DNA from 3 places in the Mucilaginibacter sp. CAU 1740 genome. Region 1 is predicted to be linked to each of the others. Evidence: riboswitches for the same ligand, from Rfam matches in the RefSeq annotation. Region 1 holds a riboswitch; each other region holds the start of a gene.
The links. Region 1 has a riboswitch for cobalamin ahead of AAFN85_RS25080 (TonB-dependent receptor). Riboswitches for the same ligand answer to the same signal wherever they lie in the genome.
Positions count from the first base shown of each region.

Region 2: it holds a riboswitch for cobalamin, as region 1 does, so the genes downstream of both, metE (5-methyltetrahydropteroyltriglutamate--homocysteine S-methyltransferase) here and AAFN85_RS25080 (TonB-dependent receptor) in region 1, are expected to answer to the same signal.
Region 3: it holds a riboswitch for cobalamin, as region 1 does, so the genes downstream of both, AAFN85_RS02615 (TonB-dependent receptor) here and AAFN85_RS25080 (TonB-dependent receptor) in region 1, are expected to answer to the same signal.

Region 1 covers NZ_JBDOQS010000014.1:4,336-12,402, forward strand. The annotation lists gene AAFN85_RS25075 (SRPBCC family protein) at 1-632, opposite strand, end outside; cobalamin riboswitch at 775-970, shown strand; gene AAFN85_RS25080 (TonB-dependent receptor) at 1,088-3,031, shown strand; gene AAFN85_RS25085 (DUF6580 family putative transport protein) at 3,074-3,646, shown strand; gene AAFN85_RS25090 (Sir2 family NAD-dependent protein deacetylase) at 3,734-4,420, shown strand; gene AAFN85_RS25095 (diphthine--ammonia ligase) at 4,437-5,150, shown strand; gene AAFN85_RS25100 (nitroreductase) at 5,336-5,917, shown strand; gene AAFN85_RS25105 (murein L,D-transpeptidase catalytic domain family protein) at 6,141-6,932, shown strand; gene AAFN85_RS25110 (L,D-transpeptidase family protein) at 6,998-8,067, opposite strand, start outside.
Region 2 covers NZ_JBDOQS010000015.1:60,447-68,513, forward strand. The annotation lists gene metE (5-methyltetrahydropteroyltriglutamate--homocysteine S-methyltransferase) at 1-2,073, opposite strand, end outside; cobalamin riboswitch at 2,254-2,446, opposite strand; gene AAFN85_RS26345 (hypothetical protein) at 3,245-3,523, shown strand; gene AAFN85_RS26350 (hypothetical protein) at 3,536-3,928, opposite strand; gene AAFN85_RS26355 (UpxY family transcription antiterminator) at 4,016-4,552, opposite strand; gene AAFN85_RS26360 (polysaccharide biosynthesis/export family protein) at 5,296-6,039, shown strand; gene AAFN85_RS26365 (polysaccharide biosynthesis tyrosine autokinase) at 6,044-8,067, shown strand, end outside.
Region 3 covers NZ_JBDOQS010000001.1:588,147-596,213, reverse strand. The annotation lists gene AAFN85_RS02620 (DUF5074 domain-containing protein) at 1-277, opposite strand, end outside; gene AAFN85_RS02615 (TonB-dependent receptor) at 280-2,355, opposite strand; cobalamin riboswitch at 2,459-2,662, opposite strand; gene AAFN85_RS02610 (PQQ-dependent sugar dehydrogenase) at 2,972-4,174, opposite strand; tRNA gene AAFN85_RS02605 (tRNA-Ala) at 4,397-4,470, shown strand; gene AAFN85_RS02600 (helix-turn-helix transcriptional regulator) at 4,544-5,449, opposite strand; gene AAFN85_RS02595 (SDR family NAD(P)-dependent oxidoreductase) at 5,546-6,319, opposite strand; gene AAFN85_RS02590 (NAD(P)H-binding protein) at 6,517-7,404, opposite strand; gene AAFN85_RS02585 (alkene reductase) at 7,432-8,067, opposite strand, start outside.

The DNA.
Region 1 (8,067 bases):
GGGTTTAATATTTTAGCTATTCCGGCTCCAAGCCCTCCTGCGGGTGGCTGATAGCTGATCACCACATCAACTACAGTTCCTGTACCATCAACGCTATCCTGAAAACGCACCTTGCCAGCGTTATTGATCATCGAATCGGGCAGGGAACTCCAGCCAATCATCTCGTTTGGTTCATCGTGTACAATTTCGGCATGCCAACTCACCGTGGCCACATTTTGCGGTAGCTTTAAAACCCAGTATGAGTATTTCGAATCGATAACTTCAACACTTTCGAGGTGCTTCATAAATAACGGAAGGTTATCCAGCTTGCGCCAAAAATCATAAACCTTTTGTCTCGGCTTATCAACGGTAAACGACGAACGGATATTTACATTGATTGGATTTGTAGAGAGTTTACCAATACGTTTATATAATTCACAATGCCCTGTTATGCCACGGTTTAGCAGGTAACCGCCTGCGCCAATCTTCACGATGCTGGCTAAAGGGTTACTGAAAAGATTTTTAAATCCCGAAAAGCCGATCTTCATTCCGCCCGCTATTGAAGTAATACGCTCTGGCCAATTCAGGTTTATGCGGTCGTCTCCGTAAAGTACGGGATAGTTATCGGTATATTTTACTATTGTAGTTGCCATAGGTTTTTAATAGTTATGTGTTTAAAACACTGTAGCTATCGTTAAAGTTTTGTTTAAGTGAATTTTATTGCTTTTTAGTGTAAGTGTGGCTTCTCATATCGATGGTTCATGCTAAAATTTTGCCCTTGTGAGGTACTTACTGTACCTTCGCAACGCTTTAGGTTTCATTAAGCATTTAATGAATTAAAAGGGAATACGGTGCAAGTCCGTAACTGTCCCGCAGCTGTAAGCTCTGTAACCTTGGTCAAATCAACAATGTCACTTCTTGTAATGCAGGAGGGAAGGCCAGACCAATAGGGGAGTAAGTCAGAAAACCTGCCAAAGCATAGTAAATTATTCAAAGCTTTCGGGGATTGAAGCTTGAATGCGAATGCTCATCTGTTTGGCGTATTTTCATTTGTGCTCATTTCCGTGTTAGCTTTTTAAAACACATTTATTTCATTGATAAATACTACATGGAAAAAAACTACTTGAAATTTTTATTCGGTTTGGGTTTGGCACCTTTTGTGGCGCTTAGTTCGGCCCAGGCGCAGGATACCACCAAAACGTTAAATACTGTTGTTGTTACGGCAACACGCTCACCTAAAAAACTATCAGACATTGTTAGGGTGGTTACTGTGATCTCTTCTGCCGAGATCAATCAGGCGCAGGGCAAATCGTTACCGCAGTTATTGAACAATGTAGCGGGGCTCACCTTTTCAGGCGCTAATAATGCGCCAGGTATTGCCACTTCCGTTTTTTTGCGTGGCGCATCAAGTGGTAATACGCTTATTTTAGTTGATGGCTTCCCGGTAAATAACGCCGGAAGTATTGATGGTAGTTATGATCTTAACGCGTTCTCGGTTGATCTGATCGATCATATTGAAATCCTAAAAGGTAGCGGATCTACTTTGTACGGTTCAGACGCTGTTGCAGGCGTGATCAACATCATTACCAAAAAAGCTAAAACCCAGGGCTTAACCGGGAGTTTAATGTTTACCGGCGGTAGTTATAATACCTTTAAAGAAGCAGCTTCGGTAAGTGGCAAGTTAAAAAATACCTCCCTTGCTGTTAACCTATCCAATACCGATTCCAAAGGTTTTTCGGCAGCTACAGATAAAACAGGGAATGACGCCTTTAAGAAAGATGGTTTTCATCAACGTTCGGCAAGTGTAAACCTCAGTCAAAATTTATCAGAGAAGTTTATCCTCAATGGTAATTTCCAGGCAAGCCGTAATACCGGCGATCTGCCTTACGGCGCTTTTGCGGGTGATAACGATTACACCTATAAAAACACATTCGTATTTGGCGGCGTAGGTGCAAAATTGATCTTACCTAAAGGCGATCTGAATTTAAACATATCGCAAAACACAGTTCAGAATAATTTTACCAATTTACCAAGTGACAATGATAGCACTCACCAGGTAACTAAAAATACAGGGCGCATAACCAATGCCGAGGCTGTATTTAATTATCAATTGAATAAATACCTGGATATCACGAGCGGCGCGGCTTTTAAATATAGTAATACCAGCCAGTACAGTCTGTACGAAGCTGCCGGTTATGCAGGGCCGCCAAGTATTATAAAAGCGGGCGATACGCCAACCAATATTTTTAGCGCCTACACATCATTGTTTTTTAAGTACGATATATTTCACCTTGAATTAGGTGGCAGGTACAATCATCACAACAGGTATGGCGATAAATTTACCTATACAGTAAATCCTTCTGTCTTCCTGGCCGATCAGTTTAAGATATTCGGTACCATTGCTTCTGCATTTAAATCGCCATCGCTGTATCAACTATATTCTGAATATGGTAACCAAAAGCTAAACCCGGAGATCACTACGTCTTATGAGGCAGGGTTTGATTGGGAGATTGTTAAAAACGCTTTGTCATTCAATACAGTTTTTTTTAAGCGAAATACAAAAGATGTAATTTACTTTAAGAACATTAATGATTTTCCTTACGGCATATACGAAAACGGGCAATTGCAAAAAGATAAAGGTTTTGAATCTGAATTGAAGTATCATGCGAATGGAATAAGCGCTTCGGCATATTATGCCTATGTAACCGGTAAGCTAACCAACGAGATTGGAAGTCAAAGTGATAACCTGTTCCGCAGGCCAAAAAATACTTTTGGGGCTAACTTTAGCTATCAGTTGTTAACCGGTTTACAGTTTGGCGTTAACTATAAATACACCGGTAATCGTACCGATGTGGATTTCAGTTCAGCCTCGGGACAGGCGCTTTTAAAACACTACAACCTGGTTGATCTGCACCTGGAATACAACGCCACCAAAAATCTAAATATTTTTGGCGACCTGAACAACGTTTTTGATACTAAATACGTAGACTGGTTAGGATACAATACCCGCGGCATCAATTTCGTGCTCGGTGCCAGGTATCAATTTAAATAGCACATTCCAATTATCCGGATTTTATAATTAATTTTACGGCATATGACCACTAAAGATAACTATACACGTAATTTGTTTTTAATAGCAATTATACTGGTTGCTGCTGCTTTCAGGCTATTGGCATTTGAGTATAAGGAGTTGAGCAATTTTAACCCGGTAGGCGCTATCGCTTTATTTGGAGGCGCATATTTTACATCTAAGTGGAAAGGTTATGTTACTGTGCTGGCAACCTTGTTTACTACGGATGTTATTATCAATTACCTATATACTTCAAAACTTACTTTTTGGTACAGCGGTGCGGAATGGGTTTATGGATGTTTCGCATTAATGGTATTGGTTGGCAGTATGTTAAAAGTGGTGAATGTTGCCAATGTTTTATTGTCATCAATTGCTGCGGTGCTTATTCACTGGTTAATTACTGATCTGCCTTGGTTGTACGGTACACTTTATCCGCATACCCTGGCTGGTTATGGCGAATCGTTAGTTAAAGCTATTCCTTTTGAGCGTAATATGGCAATTGGTACTTTGGTGTTCAGCGCTATTCTTTTTGGCGGTTTTGAGTTAGCTAAAAGTAAGTATACCGTTCTGCAGGATAAAAAGCAACTGGCTTTATAAAATAAAAGCATTTAAATTTAAAGCGGATTGTTGTAAGGCGATCCGCTTTTTTTATGACCTCGCGGTCTTTCATCTACATCAATTAAAATGAAAAATATAGTTGTATTAACAGGTGCGGGCATCAGCGCCGAAAGTGGGTTAAAAACATTCAGGGATAGTGACGGCCTTTGGGAAGGTTACAATATTGAAGATGTAGCCACGCCACAAGCCTGGGAATGGAACCCGGTGATGGTGCAGCAATTTTATAACGAACGCCGTAAAAATGTACTGGATGCCAAGCCCAACGCCGCTCACTTTGCACTTGCAGCTTTAGAAGAGAAACATCGGGTAACCATTATTACCCAAAATATAGATGACCTGCATGAACGTGCCGGCTCAACCAATGTTGTGCATTTGCATGGCATCATCACCCGCTCGCAATCAAGCGTTAATCCCGAGCTTACTTATCCCATAGATGGTTGGGAACTAAAAATGGGCGATAAATGTGAACTTGGTTCGCAGTTACGTGCGCACGTAGTTTGGTTTGGCGAACCTGTACCAATGATTGAGCGGGCCGCGATGATCTGCGCGGGTGCTGATCTTTTCATTTTAGTAGGATCGTCACTTGCAGTTTATCCAGCTGCCGGGTTGATCGGCTACCTTGATCCGGAGGTTCCTAAGTATATTATCGACCCGAAAATACCTGAAGTTAATGTGCGCGGGCCGGTTATCAAAATAGAAGAAAAAGCTTCGGTTGGATTAACTGAGCTTGTAAGTAAATTATTGAACGAATAAGCTAAACCAACTTAATTTGAAATGCATTTTTAACTGGAGCGGCGGTAAAGACAGCGCCCTGGCCTTATACTATTGTCTTCAGGATCCCGATATTGAAATCGCCTACCTGGTAACTACTGTTAACGACGCTGCCGACAGGATCTCCATGCATGGCGTACGTACCGAATTATTAATTGAGCAAGCCGCGAGTATCGGTATTCCATTGTACCAGATCCGTTTACCAGAAATGCCCGGCATGAAGGAGTACGACGAGGTGATGCGCCATCATTTATCCCACTTTAAAAGTGAGGGCATCACTCATTCTATTTTCGGAGATATCTTTTTGCAGGATCTGAGAGATTATCGGGATACTCGACTAAGCGAGGTCGGTTTAACCGGACTGTACCCTTTATGGAAACGCGATACCCGTGAGTTGATCAACGAGTTTTTAAGGCTTGGTTTTGGTACGGTGATAGCCTGTACCCAGCAAAGATTAGAGCGGATAGTAGGGCGGGAGATCAGTCCCGAATTGATCGATTCTTTGCCTGGTGACGTTGATGTTTGCGGTGAAAACGGCGAGTTTCACACCTTCACTTTTAAAGGCCCCATTTTTAAAAGAGCCATCGCTTACAAAACAGGCGAAAAAGTTTTTAAGGAATACAAAGCCCCAAAAAATGCTGATGATTCCTGCGTTTCTTCAACCGATGAAAAACCTGCCGGCTTTTGGTATTGCGACCTTTTACCTGCTTGATTCTTCATCCAAGCCGATAGCAGCGTAAATGCATTGTGTAAATATTGTTATTTATTTGGCCAATGCGAAGCCTTCAGTCCATGTGGCTAAAATCAATTTGGTTTAATAAATTGATTTTTTGATATTGGCCGATCAATGATCTTAAAATAGTTAATTCGTCAACTCTATATCATAACATCTTTTCTATGGATTCTATAACATTTTCAACTATCGCTCAAATTATAAAAACACGCCGTTCGGTTAAACCAGCTGCCATGAACGGTCATAAAATACCTAACGCACAAGTTGCGGCCCTGCTTGAACTGGCCGATTGGGCGCCCACCCACGGTTTTACCGAACCATGGCGCTTTGTTGTGTACGAAGATCCTACCGTATTTTCGGCCGAGCATGCTGAGGTGTATAAGAAAAGCGTATCTACCGAAGATTTTAACGAAACTACCTACAACAACCTTAAAAATCTGGGTAACAAGGTATCGCATGCTATTATCTCGATAATGAAACGTGGTGACCTGCCGAAGATTCCGCAGTTTGAGGAGATCGCCGCGGCATCAAGTGCCATTCAAAACATTCTTTTAGGGGCAACGTCGTTAAATATCGCATCGTTCTGGAGTACCGGTGGTGCTATCCTGAAGCCTGCTTTTAAAGATTTCTTAGAATTGGGCGAAGAAGACGTTGTAATGGGGGTGCTATACCTTGGTTATGCAGACCAATATCCCGAAGGAAAACGTACAATTCCGCTTGAGGACAAAGTAAAATGGGTTAAATAATTTAACCCATAACCTTTTCTTTTTTACGCCCGTATAAAACTGGGTTTTGTTACTTAACTTTTAACTTATTTTCATTTTAGTAAAAAATACCTTTTTATTAACTTGCATTTTAAGTTTTAAAGTATATTTTTGTGTTAACCTGTTAATAGCAGGTTAACCAACCGTTCAAGACCTGTTACTATACCCTAATTAATTAAAGTTGAATTAAACTCAGGCAAAGCGTATGAGGAAACATTTCTCGTGGGTTACCATGGCGGTATTCTTTTTTTCTGCAACAATTTTAAGCTGGAAATCGGATGGTGCAAACAGATTAGTGAGTGTAAGAAAGAATGTAAATTTTACTCCAAAAGAATTATTTGATCAATACGTAAACACCCTTTACCAGGCAGCACAGCTACAACAAGCCGGTTTAGCGTTTGATGTATTTGAAAAAGCGGTTACCGGTTATACTAATTTGAAGTTAAACCATGTAGTACCCGAAAATAGTTCGGTTTTAACGGTGATTGATTTTACCCGCTCGAGCAGGGAAAAGCGCATGTGGATTGTTGATCTGCTTAACAGGCAGTTGTTAATGAATACATGGGTAGCACATGGATCGGGCAGTGGCGATGAGATGGCAAACAGTTTTTCGGATAGGAACGATTCGCACCAGAGCAGTCTTGGTTTTTATGTTACCGATAAACCATATATTGGTAAACATGGTCGCTCATTATACCTGGATGGGATGGACGAGGGTTTTAATTCAAGTGCACGTATGCGCAGCATAGTGTTACACGGCGCAAATTATGTGAGCCAGGCGGCTATTAATGAGCAGGGTTTTTTGGGTAGAAGTTTCGGATGCCCTGCAGTATCGCCTAAATTGGTGAACAAGATAATTAATACAATAGAGGGGAAAACAGTAATGTTTATCAACGGCAATGATATGTCGTACACCTCAAAATACCTGGATGAGGCTGGGCCGTTTAGCTTAATGGCCAATGCCGATACAACAGCATTTGATTCGGTTAAATTTTAAATCCAAACCAAATATAAACCAAATCATGAAGCCCGGCTTACTTTGCAGTTTGCCGGGCATTTTTATTATTTAGCCAATACGGGTTGCAGGTGCGAGTACAATACAATATCTAAACCGTACACATCGGGCCGGTATTGGATCACTCCATTCCCATCAACCCAACAGGTTACGTAAGTGATATAGATGGGAGTTTTCTTTGGTAGACCGATATTTGTTGGCTCAGGTTTGTTTACTATCATATCGTTAGATATGGTATCCAGATCCGCACCTTCGCCAAACAGGTTAGTTGCCAGTCCGAGCGGATCGCCCAAACGTACACAGCCATGGCTTACTGCTCTCATTGTTTTACGGAATGCTGCTTTGTTAGGTGTATCATGCAAATAAACGCTGCTCCGGTTTTTGAACAGGAATTTGATTTTTCCTAATGAGTTATCCTCTCCTGGACGCTGTTTAAATTCGTACTCTAGGTTGTTAGGTGTAACCTGCGACCAATCAATCGTTTCCGGATCGGCTATTCGCTTACCATCTTTAAATACATCGATGTTTTTGTTAGCAAGATAAAAACGATCTTCAGCCGCTTCAACAATGATCTCTTTAGTGGCTATACTGCGCGGGATGTTCCAAACCGGGTTTACCTCAACGCTATGGATCACACTATTCAGAATAGGAGTTTCGCGTGGAAAAGGCTTGTCTGCGCGGGCTGTATCATCAAAATGCTCCAGTGTATTTTGGTTTTCCATGTTACGGCCCTGGCCAACGCAAACCTTCATGTTTAAAACAGATTTGCCATCTTCCATTACATCCAACCTGAAATCGGGAATATTTACGATCACGTATTTAGGTTCGTAAGGTTTATTTCTCCAACGCAAACGTTCAAGGCTCACCAATAAATAGCGCTTACTTTCTTCGCGGCTCAAACCTTCAATGGTGGCGCTATCGCGATATGCTTTTTGTATGGCTAAGTATTGCGGGCTTTTAGGTTGGATGCTATCAAGGTATGTTTTGAAGCTGGCAGTGCCCAAAGTGTTAAGCATCCCTAAGCTATCTGGCCTGCGGGTAGCCATAAAGTACCTGGAATAGATCTTTTTAGGATTAATAACTCCGTATTGAATCGCGTTTGAATATTTTACAAGTG
Region 2 (8,067 bases), on a different contig from region 1:
AAAAACATCCAGCAGTTCCATTTGTGAGCGTGATGTTTCTATGGTGATAACATCGGCATCCATATCAGCTATATTTTTAATAATATCGTTAAACTCCGAATAGCACATATGGGTATGGATCTGCGTGGTATCCTGAACGCCGCTGGCCGAGATGCGGAAGGCTGTAACCGCCCAATTCAGGTATTTATCCCAGTCGGCGCGTCGCAGCGGAAGGCCTTCACGTATGGCTGGCTCATCTATTTGGATAATTTTAATACCTGCCGCTTCCAGATCGCAAACTTCATCACGAATAGCCAGCGCTATTTGGGTGCAGGTTTCAGAACGAGGTTGGTCATTCCTTACAAACGACCATTGCAATATAGTCACCGGCCCCGTCAACATCCCCTTCATCCATTTTTGCGTTAAAAACTGGGCATAAGCCGACCATTTAACCGTCATAGCTTCCGGGCGCGATACATCGCCATAAATAATAGGTGGCTTAACACAACGGCTGCCATAGCTTTGCACCCAACCATTGGCTGTAAAAGTAAAGCCTGCCAGTTGCTCGCCAAAGTACTCAACCATGTCGTTTCGTTCAAACTCGCCGTGAACCAGTACATCAAGGCCAATTTCTTCCTGCCATCTAACAGCTTTTTCAGTTTCGGCGGCTATCAGTTTATCATATTCCTTTTCGGTGATCGCTCCTTTTTTAAGCTGGGCGCGCCAGCTCCTTACTTCGGCTGTTTGCGGGAAAGAACCAATAGTTGTGGTAGCAAATAACGGCAGGTTAAGCACTTGTTGTTGTTGTGCTTTACGGACAGGGAAATCACTTACGCGTTTTGCATCATTTTCGGTTATGGCATTTACCCGTGCCTTTACCACCTGGTTATGGATCAGGGCCGAGGTGCGGCGGGCTTCATTGGCTTCCCTGTTTTTAGCCAACTGGTGCAAACTACCATCGCTCACATTGGCTTCGGATAGTTTGCTCAGCAATACCACTTCGCTTATTTTTTGACGGGCAAAGGCCAGCCATTGTTTAATTTCTGCGGTGAGCACATCCTCATTTGTTTCGTTCTGCAGATCGCATGGCGAGTGGATAAGCGAACATGAAGGAGCTATCCATACCCTATCCTCTCCTATTTTATCAATCGCTTTTTTGATAACGCCAAGCGAGTTTACGAAATCGTTTTTCCAAATATTACGTCCGTCAACCACTCCTAACGATAAGATGGTTGTTTTTGGCAAATGCGCTATTACCTCATCCAATTGCTGCGGCGCGCGTACCAGATCAATATGCAAAGCATCCACAGGCAATGAGGTTGCTAAAGCGGTATTATCGCCAAGCTTTTCGAAATAAGTTGCCAGTATGATCTTTATTGAAGGGAATTCTTTCTTTAAAGCCTTGTATGTATCTTTTAAAACCCGTTCCGTTTTTTCATCAATATCAAGCGCCAGAAATGGCTCATCAAATTGGATCCATTCGGCACCAAGGGCTTTTAACTTATTGAGGATATCGAAATAAACGGGCAATAAGTTTTTTATCAGATCGATACGATTAAAGCCCTCCTCTTTTTCTTTTCCTAATAACAAGTACGATACAGGGCCAATTAGCACCGGTTTACTGAGGATACCTAATTGTTTGGCCTCATAAAACTCGTCGATAATTTTGGTAGAGAAAAGTTTAAACTGCTGATCTTTATAAAATTCGGGTACTATGTAATGATAATTGGTATCAAACCATTTGGTCATCTCCATGGCTACTACATCCAGCCCCTCCTTTTGATAGCCACGTGCCATGGCGAAATAAAGGTCGAGTTCGGTGTTTCCGCTCTGATTTATCACTTCATGATAGCGTTTGGGGATAGCACCGAACATAAAAGAATGATCGAGTACCTGATCATAAAACGAAAAATCGTTTGATGGGATCAGATCGACACCGGCTTCTTTTTGCAATAACCAGTTTTCTTCCCTGATGTACTTACCTACCGTAAGCACGTTTTTTAGGCCGGTTTTGCCTGCCCAATAGTTTTCGCAAACTTTTTTTAATTCGCGTCGGCTACCAATGCGCGGGTAGCCTAAGTTTTGCGTTAGCATGTCTTTTAATTGATTAAATGAATAAATCGGTTAAAAGCCCTTTAAGGTAAGCTTCGCAATGTTTGTTAATATGAAAAGGAGAGAAAGGAATATATGGCAATACCATATCACAGGGCACGATAAACCCGGCAAAACAAGTAAAATCAAAACACCTCGACCTAAGCTTCATACCGCGAAAGCATTGTCAATTCAGTATTAGGCAGGTCTCCTGACTTGTAACATTTTTACCACCCTTCCCATTCCGACAAGCGGAACAGTGGGTATTTATTGGTAAAAACTTGTTGTGTTACTTACAGTTGCGCGACAGTTCGTGATTTACACACGATTCCCTATTAATTTACAATTAAGTAAAACCTATACCGGTTGATGAAGTAAAGTAAAGAACTATATCTGCGCAAATATAGCGATACAGGCTATCGGTTGTAGTTAGTGTTGTTTATTAATTTCCACATACATCACAAAAAGCCGTGTGTTTTAAAACTTTTCCAAGCATTCCCAACTGGACGACCCGGTGCTTTATTTTTCAAATAACACTGATAATCAATTAATTAAATTCAAGTTTCAAGCATAACATCACGCTGTTTTTAACGGGTACAAATAGTGGCATAAAATTCGTACATTTTATGTAACCAATTAATTTGCTTTATCGTATAAGGTTTAGTATCGCAAAAAGAAGTAATTTAAATAACACTGTAAGTCCAATTATTATTTTTGATTGTCCGGCATATTAATATTGCATTTTTGATTTAATTTCCGGGTAATTATTATATTAAAAACAATTTAAATAGTTGAAAATCGTGGCTGCTTGCCTTTAAAAGCCAATATTTTGCTTAACAATATTGTTACAGTGTTTAAATGTCTTTTTGCCTACACAACCTTCTGCTATAAAAAATAACCACCAACAGTGCATTTCATTCAACAGTTCGGGTATAAATATCCACAGTGGGCAAATTAATACACATTAAAATTATTAATTTTTTTAACTATAAAAAAACTTTTGTTTTGGTTTGATTCAATCTAAAACAAAAAAAAACAACCAAGTACGAAACTTTTTAAATAACTCTCCGTAAAAACAGTTCAGTAACTATTCCTAAAGGTTGTTTCCAAAAACTAACCCGCGGGCTTTACTAAATTTATTTATACAAGTAATTTAAATCACATTAGAGTGAAAATGGTAGCCGAAAGAAAACACCTTGCTGATGACAGAACTGTAACTGTAAACGGGATCAGTTTTGAATTAAATTCTGTTGAATTTAAAGAGTTCCTGGAGCACTGTGCTACCTTTATGGATATCAGTAAAGATGGATTTGGATTAATGATAGATTCGATCTCCGATTCGGTTATTGACAACGAAAACCCGGAGATGACCTTAGAGACTATACGCCCACAGCTTAAATTTATGAGAGAATTAAGCCTTTTTTTAAAAACTATATATACTTCAAATCTTTAAATAGCAACCAGGCTAAGCAGGCCCACTGCTACCTTCGCCTGGTTTTGCATCCCAACCCACAACCGCGGTTTTGATTAAAAGCTCGTTGTATTTTTCAAGCACTTCCAGGTATTTATTTTTCCAATATTCCTGCATCTGTTGTTCGCCAGCTAACTCAGCGGCCGATTTTTTTTCAGTTCTATCTTGCTCGAAATCTTCACTCTTAAATAAATGCGGAAATTCGACAGAAAAATCGTGCTTTAAGCACAATCCTATTTGATAAATAATGTCTTTTTTAAGGTATTGCTGATCAAACCAGTAATAAACAGACCGGCGGTTAACTTTAACAAACCGCGCAACTTCGCTTATGCTATACCCCTTCCGCCTTATCGTTCGTTCAATTATCTGACCGTAATGCAACTCCATATAGAGGAAAAGTTTAGTGTTTTTTTGGGATTTTATGATCACAAAGCTTTAACTCTGCAATTATAAAACGGTTAATTTTATCAAAATTTAGCTGGCTTCGTTTAAAGCAAGTTGCTCAAGACCCACTTTTATTACCAGGGCACAATCTAATGATTCGATGGTCATTAAAACCAATTTACCCATTACACGGCTTACAACACCCTCTACATTTAAAAGAGAACCTTCTTTTATCTTAACCCTATCCCCTACATTTAAATTGCTTAGTTGCACAACCTCTACTTCTGCGTAGGTTTCGGTAATTTTCCTTATGCGTTCAATTTCATGTTCGCTTACGGTTACTGGCTTTTGACAATGCGAAACAAAGCTCAAAACTCCCGAAGTACTTTTAACCTTTTGATATTCGTACTGGCTTACATTTACAAACAGATATGAGGCAAAAAGAGGTGTTTCGACTATTTTAATTCTATCAGCCCATTTGTTTTTCGACCTCATTACAGGGCAAAAAGACATAATGTTTTGATCTTTTAAATTCTTGTCGATTTTTTTCTCGAACCGGGATCGTGTATAAACCACCATCCATTGCTTGGCCGAAGTGCTTTTGATTTTTAACAATTTATTCTCCACGGTTAGGTTTTTTATAAATTGTAATACAAATTATCGTACCATTAAATTCCGCGGCTGTCATTTTTACACATTTCAAAACCACACACGCCATTCACCAAAAAACCGAGGCTGCTAAATAAATATTAATTCACATATTAAAAACACTAAAAATAAAACATATTTAATAATATAGAATAAGTAACAATATCTTATCAAATCACTACTAAACTTACGGCAACAAGCTATCCTTCGCTTTTAAAATGAAGGTGATTTTAAAAAACGTACCTCCAATCAAAAAAAGTAGTTCAAAGCTCCTTTATATAATGAGAAGAAAATAAACGAGAGCACCTAAATAAATAAAAATAACTGAAAATCAATTAATTGTAAATTAATTAATAAAAACATGATGCTTAAAATCATTCATTTTATTGAAGACACAATACAAAGTGTGAAATTTTTGCACACTGCTTCACACATTTGTAGCAGTTTTCAATTTAAATGCCAAAAACGCAATTATTCATCTACTTTTATGGCATTGTTATCGGTTAAAACAATTTAGTTGCAAACGATTATCAATAAACAGCTTGTTTTTTTATCAAAGAAACACAATTACTGTAAGTGAAATGGCGAAGCTTTATAAAGTACTCCCATTTACTCGTTAAAACCTCTCTTTTCTCCGCTTAGGCAACGTTAAACAATAACGCACCAGATTATTAAACTACTTTTTAAATACTCCAAATACATCTAATAACAAAGATTTACACATGAAAATATATTCAATGGTAAACCGTCTCCTTTTTGCATTGGCGGCAATGGTAATTTGCACTTCCTGCAACTCGTATAAAAATGTACCTTATTTTCAAGACCTGAAAAGATCAGATAAGATAAGTGATAACGTCGATAACTTTTCACCGATTACTATCCAGTCGCAAGATATACTTAGTATAAGTGTAAGCAGCCTTAATCCCGAGGCCTGGAAAGACGATAACAATAAAGGCGGCTACCTGGTTGATCTGGATGGGAATATCCAGTTACCATTAATTGGAACTGTTAAAGTAGCCGGCTTAACAACCAATGTTGTACAACAGCAGATACGAAAAAAGCTAACTACCTATTTAAAAGAGCCGACTGCAAATGTGCGGATCATGAATTTTAAAATTTCGGTTATTGGCGATGTTGCCAGGCCAAATGTTTATCCGGTTGCCAACGAGCGGATAACTGTAACTGAAGCCTTAGGTCTTGCCGGCGATCTTAATATAACCGGCATACGTAACAACGTGCTCCTGATCCGTGAAATTGACAATAAACGTCAGTACATCAACCTGGATCTTACATCGGCAGAGATTTTCAAATCGCCGTATTATTACCTTAAAAATAACGACGTGATCTATGTTCAGCCCGATAAAACCAAAACCAACTCGGGCGATAGAAGCTACCGTACTGTTAGCCTTGTACTATCAGCGCTATCAGTTATTACAATTGTCCTTACCAGTGTACTAAAAAATTAACCACATGAAAAACGAGCGCCTGTTCCTGACATCGTCTTTTGAAGACCAGGAAGAAAATCCACCAAAAGACGTCCGCGGAATATTTTACAAGTACCTGCACCGCTGGCCATTATTTGTTATCAGCTTTGCCATTGCCATTGGCATAGCCTGGTTTTATGTAAAAAACATTAAACCGGTTTATGATATTAAAGCAAAACTTGCAGTAAAGGACGATACCAAGGCAGATAACGCCAAGGAAGCCCTTGCCGAGATAGATCTGGCCGGCCAATCAAAAGATATTGAAACGGAGCTGGAAATGATCAAATCGCGCCCGCTTATACGTGAAGTGGTGAACAACTTGCAATTGTGGACAAGCTACCGCGAGACCGATGCTTATAAAAGCAGGGATATTTATGTATCTACCCCTGTTACCTTTAAACTGATCCGCTCTGGCGGGTCTGCTTTGAAAGAGCAGACATTATCAATAGTTATAAAGGATACCAGCTCGTTCACTATTAAAACCGAGAACAGCGAGTCGCAGCCATATGAGTTCAATAAAACGTTAACTAACAGCATAGGTACATGGCAATTAGTTAAAACGCCTTATTTTAAGGATTACATTGGCCGTACTGTTAACATCGGGCTTCAAAATCCCGAAGATGTGGTAACCATGTATCAAAATGGCGTTGTTGTTTCCTTAAACAAAGAGGCCCCCATTATTGAAATGGAACTGGAAGACGAGATACCAGAACGCGGCAAGCAGTTTTTAACTCAATTAATAAAAGTTTATAAAATTTCGAGTATTGAGGATAAGAACAAGGTAACTCAAAGCACCATTAAGTTTATCGACGATAGGCTTTCATCGGTTGCCGGAGAGTTGAACAGCGTTGAAAAAGATGTTGAGGGTTTTAAAAGCAGCAATGGGCTTACCGATATCTCTTCCAAATCGAAGTTTTATCTTGATAACGTTCAAAGCAACGATGTTCGCTTAAACGATGTTAACGTACAGCTTAATGTGATTGAAGGCATTGAACGCTATGTAAACTCAAGCAGCAATTCGGAAAGTGTACCGGCTACCCTTGGCATTTCTGATCCAACACTTACCAGTTTGGTTGATCAACTATCTAAACTGCAATTGCAGCGTGACAGAATGCTAGCCACTACACCTGAACAGAACCCGATATTTGAACCTTTAAACAGGCAGATCCGTTCGATAAAAACATCTATTAAAGAAACCATAGCCGGCATTAAGCAATCGCTAACCTCAGTTCAGCGCGAATTGAAAAATAACAATTCGGGCTTCGAAGCATCTATTAAAAATATTCCGGGACAGGAGCGCCAATACGTTGGCTTTAAACGCCACCAGGGTATTAAAGAAAACCTTTATATCTACCTGTTACAAAAAAGAGAGGAACTTTCATTAAGCTACGCTTCAACAATTACCAGTATCCGTACCATAGAAGAACCGTATTACGTATCGCCAAAATCAAAAAAACAGGTACCTTATGTACTTGCTTTTCTGCTGGGACTTGGTATTCCGGCTTCACTGATCTATGGTCTCGAAGTGCTTAAAAACAAGGTAATTAACCGTACCGAAATAGAAAAGGCAACCGGCGCCCAGATCATTGGCGAACTGATTCAACAAAAAGACAAAGACAATATTATTGTGGTGCTTGATAAAGAAGCATCGGCCATTGGCGAGCAGTTCAGGGCCTTACGTACCAATTTGCAAATCCTATTCAACGAGCAGCAAAGTGGTAGGGTAACCATGTTTACATCAAGCATTGCAGGCGAAGGTAAAAGCTTTGTAACCAGTAATATGGGTGTGGCATTGGCTGCGACAAGCCGCAGGGTTGTTATCCTTGAGCTGGATATGCGCCGCCCTAAAATATCAAGCATCTTCAAGCTATCGGAAACCCATCCGGGTATGAGCGAGTTTTTAAAAGGCGAAAAACAATTAAATGAAATTGTTCAGCCTTCGGGAGTACATGCCAACCTAAGTATTGTAGGTGCAGGTGCAATACCTGAAAACCCATCAGAATTGCTTGA
Region 3 (8,067 bases), on a different contig from region 1:
CATCCCCCAGGCCTTTGGTTACTGCCGGGTTGGCTTTGTTGTAAATATTGCGTTCGTAAATGCCGGTGCGGAAGTTCACAAAATCCAACGAGGCTTTGTTCATGTTCATGTTACCCTCGTTCAGCATATACATGCCCTTGATGGTGCTTGAGGCATCGCCCTCAAAAATCTGTTCAACCTGCTCGGGTATTACCTGCGGGGCCTTACGGCACGATACCGCAAGCAATACCACAAACAGTGCAACGGTTAGATGTAGGGCTATTTTAAATTTTTTCATACTTAAATGCTATAGCTTAGTTTAAAGCGGTAAAAGCGCCGCGGCATCGGGAAATTGGCAATGATCTCCCTATCCTGGTTCAATAGGTTATTTACCTCGATGCTGAACTGGGTTTTATGCTTGTATATTTTGGTGATATAGTTTACAGCCACATCATGCGTGTACCAGGGCTGCAGGTAGTTATAAATGTGGTTTTGATCGTCACTCAGCTGGCTGTAGCGCGAACCAGTGTATAGGTAGCTATAATTAAAGCCGAAACTTTTATAATCTGCCGATGCCGTGAACGATACACTGTTTGTTGGCACATAAGGGATGTTATAATGATAGGTGATCCCGTTATCGGTATAAAAAGCCTGTTGCCAGGTATAGTTGATAGTTGCGTTCAGGTTAAGATAGCGCGAAACCTGTTTGGCAAGCTGCATGTTCACTTCGGCACCTTTAATATTAACGTCGCCCAAGTTGTACATTGTCCACCTGAACAGGTTTAGGCCGGGGGCCGCGATGATCTTATCTTTTACTTTATTATAATAAACGTCACCCTGGATAGAGAATGAAGAGATAAAACCATCAACAAAGTGACGGTTATAAGTAGCACCAATATCGTACTGCTTTGCATATTCGGGTTTAAGCAGGGTGTTGCCGATGAAAGTATAATACAGCTCATTAAGGGTAGGTAGCCTGAAAATGTTTTTATAAAAAGCGCGCAACATCAGATCGGGCGTAACCTGCAATGATGCCGTTACAGCCGGGGTATATTCTGTTTTATTACCGCCACCTTCATACAACTTTACGCGATCATCAACAAAAGTGCCCAAAACTGAAGCCTGAAGATTAAAGCGTTTTAATTTAAGTTGAGAGGCTAATGAAACCAACTCCTGATTGCGGGTTGGATATGGGAACCGATACAAATTGGCATCGAGGGTGTTGCGCAGGTAATCGGTAGACAGATCGAGATCCCAAACCGGCAAAATGCGGTAACGGTTAGCTACCGAAAAGTAAAGTTCGTGCTGATTGAAACGGTTATCTAAAAAGCCTGTGGTAGTAACAAATTCGGGATCGAGATAGCGGAGGTAATCGTCGGCATATTTGGCGATGATGCCTATAGTGTAACGCTTGCGGGTGTTGCTCTCGTAATTGGCCTGGATAAACTGATTGCGGTCCCACTGGCGCTGGGTGTAGTTAAATTTGTTGGATACGATAGCGCCCGGCAACCCGCGGTTTGAGGTGTAGCTATATACTTTAACATTCCACTCCCCACTTTCCGAATAGCTGTTGATACCGCCTTCAACCCGGTACGATTCTACATCAGTATTATTGCGAACCGCCGTGGTATCGTAAACACCGTTGGTGTACCTGAACTTGTAACGGCCGTTGGCTTTTGTCCATTCGGTACTGAAATAGGTAGAGGTGTTTTTATTGATCTTTTGCTGCCACAGCACAGAAGGATTATTTAATCCGAACGAACCTATTTTATAGCCGAAGCGGATATGCGTATGCTCGCTGGGTTCAAACTTTGGCTTAGCGCCTTGCAGATAAATAGAGCTGGCCGCCGAAAAACCTTTGGCCGCCTGAAAAGTTTCGCTTTTCTGGCCGTTGTACAGATCTACCTCGTCCATATTATCGAGCGAGAAACGGCCGAGATCAACCTGCCCGTTCTGGGCGTTTTGCAGTTCTACACCATCGTAAAATATGGCTACATGGCTGCTGCCAAGGCTTCGGATGTTAACGGTTTTCAAGCCACCAACACCTCCATAATCTTTCAACTGCACCCCACTAAAAAACCGTAGCGCATCGGCAACCGACAGGCTATTGAGCCTTTGCAGTTGCTCGCCTTTTAAAACCTGTACCGGTGTGGGGGAAATATTACGAACATCGGCTTTAGCGCCTTTTATCTCTACCTGTTTAAGCTGATGAATTTTGGCCGAATCTTTTTGAGTGGTATCTTTTTTTACAACCAGGGTTTGTGCCGAAACCTGCGCGCAACAAAAAACGGTTGCCATCCCGAAGGAAACAAGCCATACGATGCCTTTAATACAGCCATTACGCTTTGCAGGCGTTTGGCGCGCAGTTAAATCCATGAGTGTTGTGGGTTAAAAAACCTCACAGCAAACAGAACGACGAATTACAAAAAATGAAATACACGAAAGGTATCCTCACTCCAGCTTCAATCCCCGAAAGCTATGAATCAATATGTGCTATGGCAGGTATTCTGACTTACTCCCCCCGGCCCTGTCTTCCCATCGGCCAAACGGCTAACAGTGACAATAAGAATGGGCTTTGGTGTTATGGAGCTTACAGCTGCGGGACAGTCCCGGATTTACACCGGGTTCCCTTTTAATCACGAACGATAAAAAATATCCGTGAACCAAAAGCGAGGCAAAGGTAGGTATTAAAGTTTTAATTAAACAAGCGGGGATGTAAAATGACCTTTTGGGTGGGATGGGGTATGCGGGGGAGTCGTAGATAAAAGACAATCCTAAATAAAAAATGTCATTTCGATAGAGCTTGGGTCGGGCTGAGCATTGGGGCGAAAAAGAAATCTTCTGCGCCATGCTTATCGGCTTGCATGGCGTATAAGATTTCTCCTCGCGCCTCGCTCTTCCCCATCTGCTCGTTCGAAATGACATTTCGTTAAACGAAAACTTATGGACACAAACATCCTTTATCATTTCGTTTAAATGCACTAAGGAAATATTACTTTCCTATCCTATACAAATTGCCATTATCAGTAACGCCATACAAAGCGCCATCCTTCCCGGTAACCAATGAACGCCAGCGCTCATTTTTATCTTTAAGTAAACGCTCTTCGGCTACTACTTTGTTGTTTTTGATCACCAGGCGGGCAATGTGCGAACCGCCGAGCGCGCCAACAAACAAATTGTTTTTCCACTCGGGGATAAGGTCGCCGGTGTAAAAAGTAATGCCGCATGGCGAGATGCTTGGATCCCAATAGTATATTGGCTGGGTAACGCCTTCTTTTTGCTGGATGCCATCCCCTACCTGCTTCCCGCTGTATTCGATACCATAAGTAACCACCGGCCAGCCATAATTTTTACCCGGACGGATGATATTGATCTCATCACCACCCCGCGGACCAAATTCTGCTTCCCACAACTCGCCTGTTGATGGGTTCATGGTCATCCCTTCAGGGTTGCGCAAGCCATAAGCATAAATTTCGGGCAGTACGCCGGCTTTACCAGCGAACGGGCCATTGGGAACTGGTTTACCATCGCGGGTGATGTGTACAACCTTACCTACCGCGGCACCCAGATCCTGCGCTTTCATGCGGATATCTTCGGCACCATGCTCACCTGTACTTACAAACAGGTTGCCTTGCTTATCAAACACCACACGCGAGCCGAACTGCAAATGGCCATTGTAAGCCGGTTTGGCATGATAAATTACCTGTACATTTTCAAGCTTGCTATCATCGGCAGATAGCTTTCCTTTAGCTATCGCGAGTTGAAAACCGCCATCTACCTGCTCAGAATAAGTCCAAAACAAAGTGCGGTTTTTAGTGAACGACGAATCGAAATTAACATCCAGCAAACCACCCTGGCCACCAACAGCAATGGCTGGCAAGCCGGCTATATCTTTATCAAAGCTGCCATCAGCTTTTAATATTTTCATGGCACCGCCCTTTTCGGTGATCAAAAACCTACCATCAGGCAAACAACGCAAAGCCCATGGCGATTTAAGCTGTTTATTGATAATGGTAACATTCAGTTTGGTTTTGGTTTGCGTACCGCCTATACGGGTTTGACCTGCAACAGCAGGTTTATATTCGCTGTTAGCCTTCTGTGTTTCAACAGGCGGCAGTGATTGCGCTTTTACCTGCCCAATGAAGGCACCGGCGCATAATACGCCCATTAAAATAGATTTGTTGGTTATTGGCATGATGATTAACTGTTAATTATACAGATGTCGGACTCAAATATAACCAACAAAATAAAATGCGGGGAGGTTTTTGTGTATGGGTTTCGTTACATGGGGTTTAGTGATTAGCGGTTGGAGATCAGTGGTTAGGCTTTAAAATCATTGGTTAATAGCCCCTTGCTAAAAAAATCAAATTATATTTTAGAAATGTGCAACTTATACTATATTTGCAGCCCACCCAACGGGGGATTAGCTCAGCTGGCTAGAGCGCTTGCATGGCATGCAAGAGGTCATCGGTTCGACTCCGATATTCTCCACTAAATATAAAAGGCTTTACGAAAATTGTAAAGCCTTTTTTGTTTCTATCAAAATTTCTCCTCCCCCCACTTCTCAATTAAACGACGCCCTAAACTGAACAGGCGACATTTTAGTTTTGATCTTAAACAACCTGGTAAATGATTGAGGATGTTCAAATCCTAATCGATATGCCACCTCCCCCACTGTTTGGCTTGTGGTGGTAAGCAACTCTTTCGATTTTTCGATCAGCTTATGGTGAATGTGCTGCTGCGCGTTAAGCCCGGTAAGCGAACGCAGCATATCACTCAAATAATTTGGCGTATAATTTAACTTATCTGCAAGGTATTGTACAGTTGGGATCCCTGCCGAGATCGCACCTTGACCATCAAAATAATCGTTAAGCAAATCTTCCAGCTGTTGCAGCAAATCATTAGATACCACTTGCCTTGTTAAAAACTGGCGCTTATAAAACCGTTTGGCATAGGTTAGCAAAAGTTCTATCTGGGCGATGATCACTTCATGACTAAAATCGTCTATCCTACTGTTCAACTCATTGCGGATAATGTCGTAAACGGAGGCTATAGTTGCTTTTTCGTCTTCTGAGAGATGAAGGGCTTCATTGGTAGCGTACGAAAAAAAGCCGAACTGTTTGATCTTCTTCGCAAGCGGATAACCTAACAGAAAATCGGGATGGATAAGGAGGGAATAACCTTGATTATCCTGATAATTCGCAGTACTACCCATAATTTGATTAGGAGACGCAAACAACATGCTTCCCTCATCAAAATCATAATAACCCTGTCCGTACTTTATTTTACCACCCAGCTTAGTAACAAAAGTAATTTTGTAAAAATTCAACACATAGCTTTCAGGAAGGCTGCACATTTTAAGGTACCCGTTTGATGCATCGAGCATTGTAATTAGCGGATGATTAGGGCCTGGAATATTGTGAGCCCTATGTACATCGGCGATGGTTTCTAATTTTGTTACTTTTTGCATTTCGGTTTCCTCAATTAAAGATATCAATCATAACCGGCGACTGTTTCAGTCACCGGTCATAAAATAAAAATTTTCAACTGCACTATTAAAAATCCACTACCATGGCAGCACACCATCCGGACCCGTAAAAGTAGCTGTTGGCCCATCGGTTTCTAAGGCTACCCGAACAGGCTCACGCGAGCCAACCTCAATACTGTCTGTCCCCTGGAAATTATTCAGGGCGGTTGCAGTAAAGCCGGGACTAACCGCGTTAACTTTAATATTTTCCTTTTCCAGTTCAATAGCGAAAGCCATTGTTACCGCGTTCATAGCCGTTTTTGACGCCGCGTAAACAACGCCGAAGTTTTCCCTTGCCCAACAAGCCGGATCTGCGATCCAGGTCAGTGAGCCAAGTCCGCTTGATACGTTAACAATTCGGGCAGCTTTAGATTTTCGGAGTAAAGGCAGTGCCAGTTGCGTTACGCTGATAACTCCAAACACATTGGTTTCCCATACGGCCCGCACCTCATCAAGCGATGCGTTAACAGCCCGGCCATCGGCCAGCATTTCTTCCATAGGGCGATTGGGGTTACCGGCATGCGATATTCCAGCATTATTAACCAACAAGTCTAGGCGACCATGATGCTTTTCTATCTGCGCTATGGAATCGCTGATGGTTTCGGGTTTTGTAACGTCCAGCTGAAGAGCATGCGCATTATCACCAATTTCGGTAGCGGCTTTTTTTCCGTTATCTAAATTACGCGAACCTACATATACAATATACCCATTAGCTGCCAACTCTTTAGCTATCTGCAAGCCTACTCCCTGGTTAGCGCCTGTAATTAACGCGATAGATTGGTTATCGGTTGATTTATCTGTTTGATTTTCCATAAATAATTAATGATCTATAAGTAACAACTCAAAGGTCGGGCCGCTTTGTATTTCCGTCTTAACCAAATCAAGGAGATTTATAACCTAACCCAAAAGGACAGTATTTGTAATGACAAAGGCCTCATTCAATAAAAAAGCCACTTGTAAATATTATAAGTGGCTTTTTGCTCAAGTAACTAAGTATGAAAAATCAATTATTATGCTTGCTGATACCTCTCCCTAAACTCTTCAACGAAATCCTGAAGCTTGATCTTCCCATTCACTTCTCCGCCGCTCTTAAAAAAATCTTTCGTAATAAGTCCCGCTCTCACTCCTTGCCCCAACTCAGTGATCAACCCAGCCAACTCTGGTGGTAACCCGGCAGATAACATACCCTGCTTCAACTGCTCATCAGGAATAGCTGTCCACACTAATTCCGGCTTGCCTATTGCAGGACCAAACAGGGTGGCAATTTCGTCTCCAGTAGCGATATCACTTACTATATATTTAACTTCAAAGCCATTGCCTTTTACCTGTAGTTCGTTCGCGGCAGCCGAAGCAATATCTTCAGGATGCGTGAACGCCAGCTGAATATCACCACCATAGTTATTACCAAAAATGCTTCTGTGTTTAATAAGCGGTATATCTCTGAAAAAGTTCACAAAGAAAAATCCTGATCTCAAAACAGTGACGTTAACTCCATCCAATTCACCGAAGGTTTGCTCTACATGATGCACACCTTGTACCGGACCTGTTCCTTCGGCGGCATCCGCGCCTATACTGCTTAGCAAAACTACACGGGTTACACCTGCTGTTTTAATGGCCTGAGCATATGAACGGCCTGCATCGGCTATATTTTGGATCAAGTTAGTAGCACCCATTGATGGCGGCATCATGGTGTAAACGGCATCGGCATTTTTAAAAGCTTCGGTTAAGAAGACTGGATCATTAATTGAACCTACCGCCGCCCTGGCACCTAATGCTTCTATCTCGCTTGTACGGTCGGCTTTGGTGGTGATCACGGTTACTTCGTGACCTGCCGCTATCAGTTTTTGTACTAATGGTTTGGCTACATTACCTAATGAGCCTGTTGTTGTGATTTTCATTTTGATATGTTTTAAATGTGTAGATGATTAGTTAAGTACCGGATAATCAGTATAGCCTGCTTCGCCGGGAGTATATAAGGTCATGTAGTCAACCTCGTTTAGGGCTTCGTTTTTTTCTACCCTCCTGATAAAATCCGGATTGGCAAGGAAACTTCTGCCGAAGGCCACCAGGTCAGCCGAGCCATCCTGTAGCTTTGCTTCAGCCGTTTCAGGGTCGAGACCGTTACAGTAAATCAGGATATTGGAGAAAGCTTCGCGGATAGCCTCGTGCGTTTTTGTCGGGATGGCCGGATTATCGGAGATATGCAGATAAGCGATATCCAGCTTATTTAACTCGTTGCTTAGGTGTACATAGGTTTGGTGCACCTCTTCTTCGTTGTAGGCGGGCATATCACTTAGGGTAGAAAACGGGGAGATCCTCAAACCAACCTTTTCAGCGCCAATTGCAGCGGCAATTTTTTCCGCCACCTGCAAGGTTAACCGGCTTCGATTTTCGATGCTTCCGCCGTATTCATCAGTACGATTGTTTACCTCCGGGTTTAATGATTGCTCCAGCAGATAACCGTTGGCACCATGAAGTTCCACACCGTCGAAACCAGCACGTATTGCATTCCGGGCTGCTTTTACAAAACCGTTAATCACATTTTCGATGCCTTGCAAATC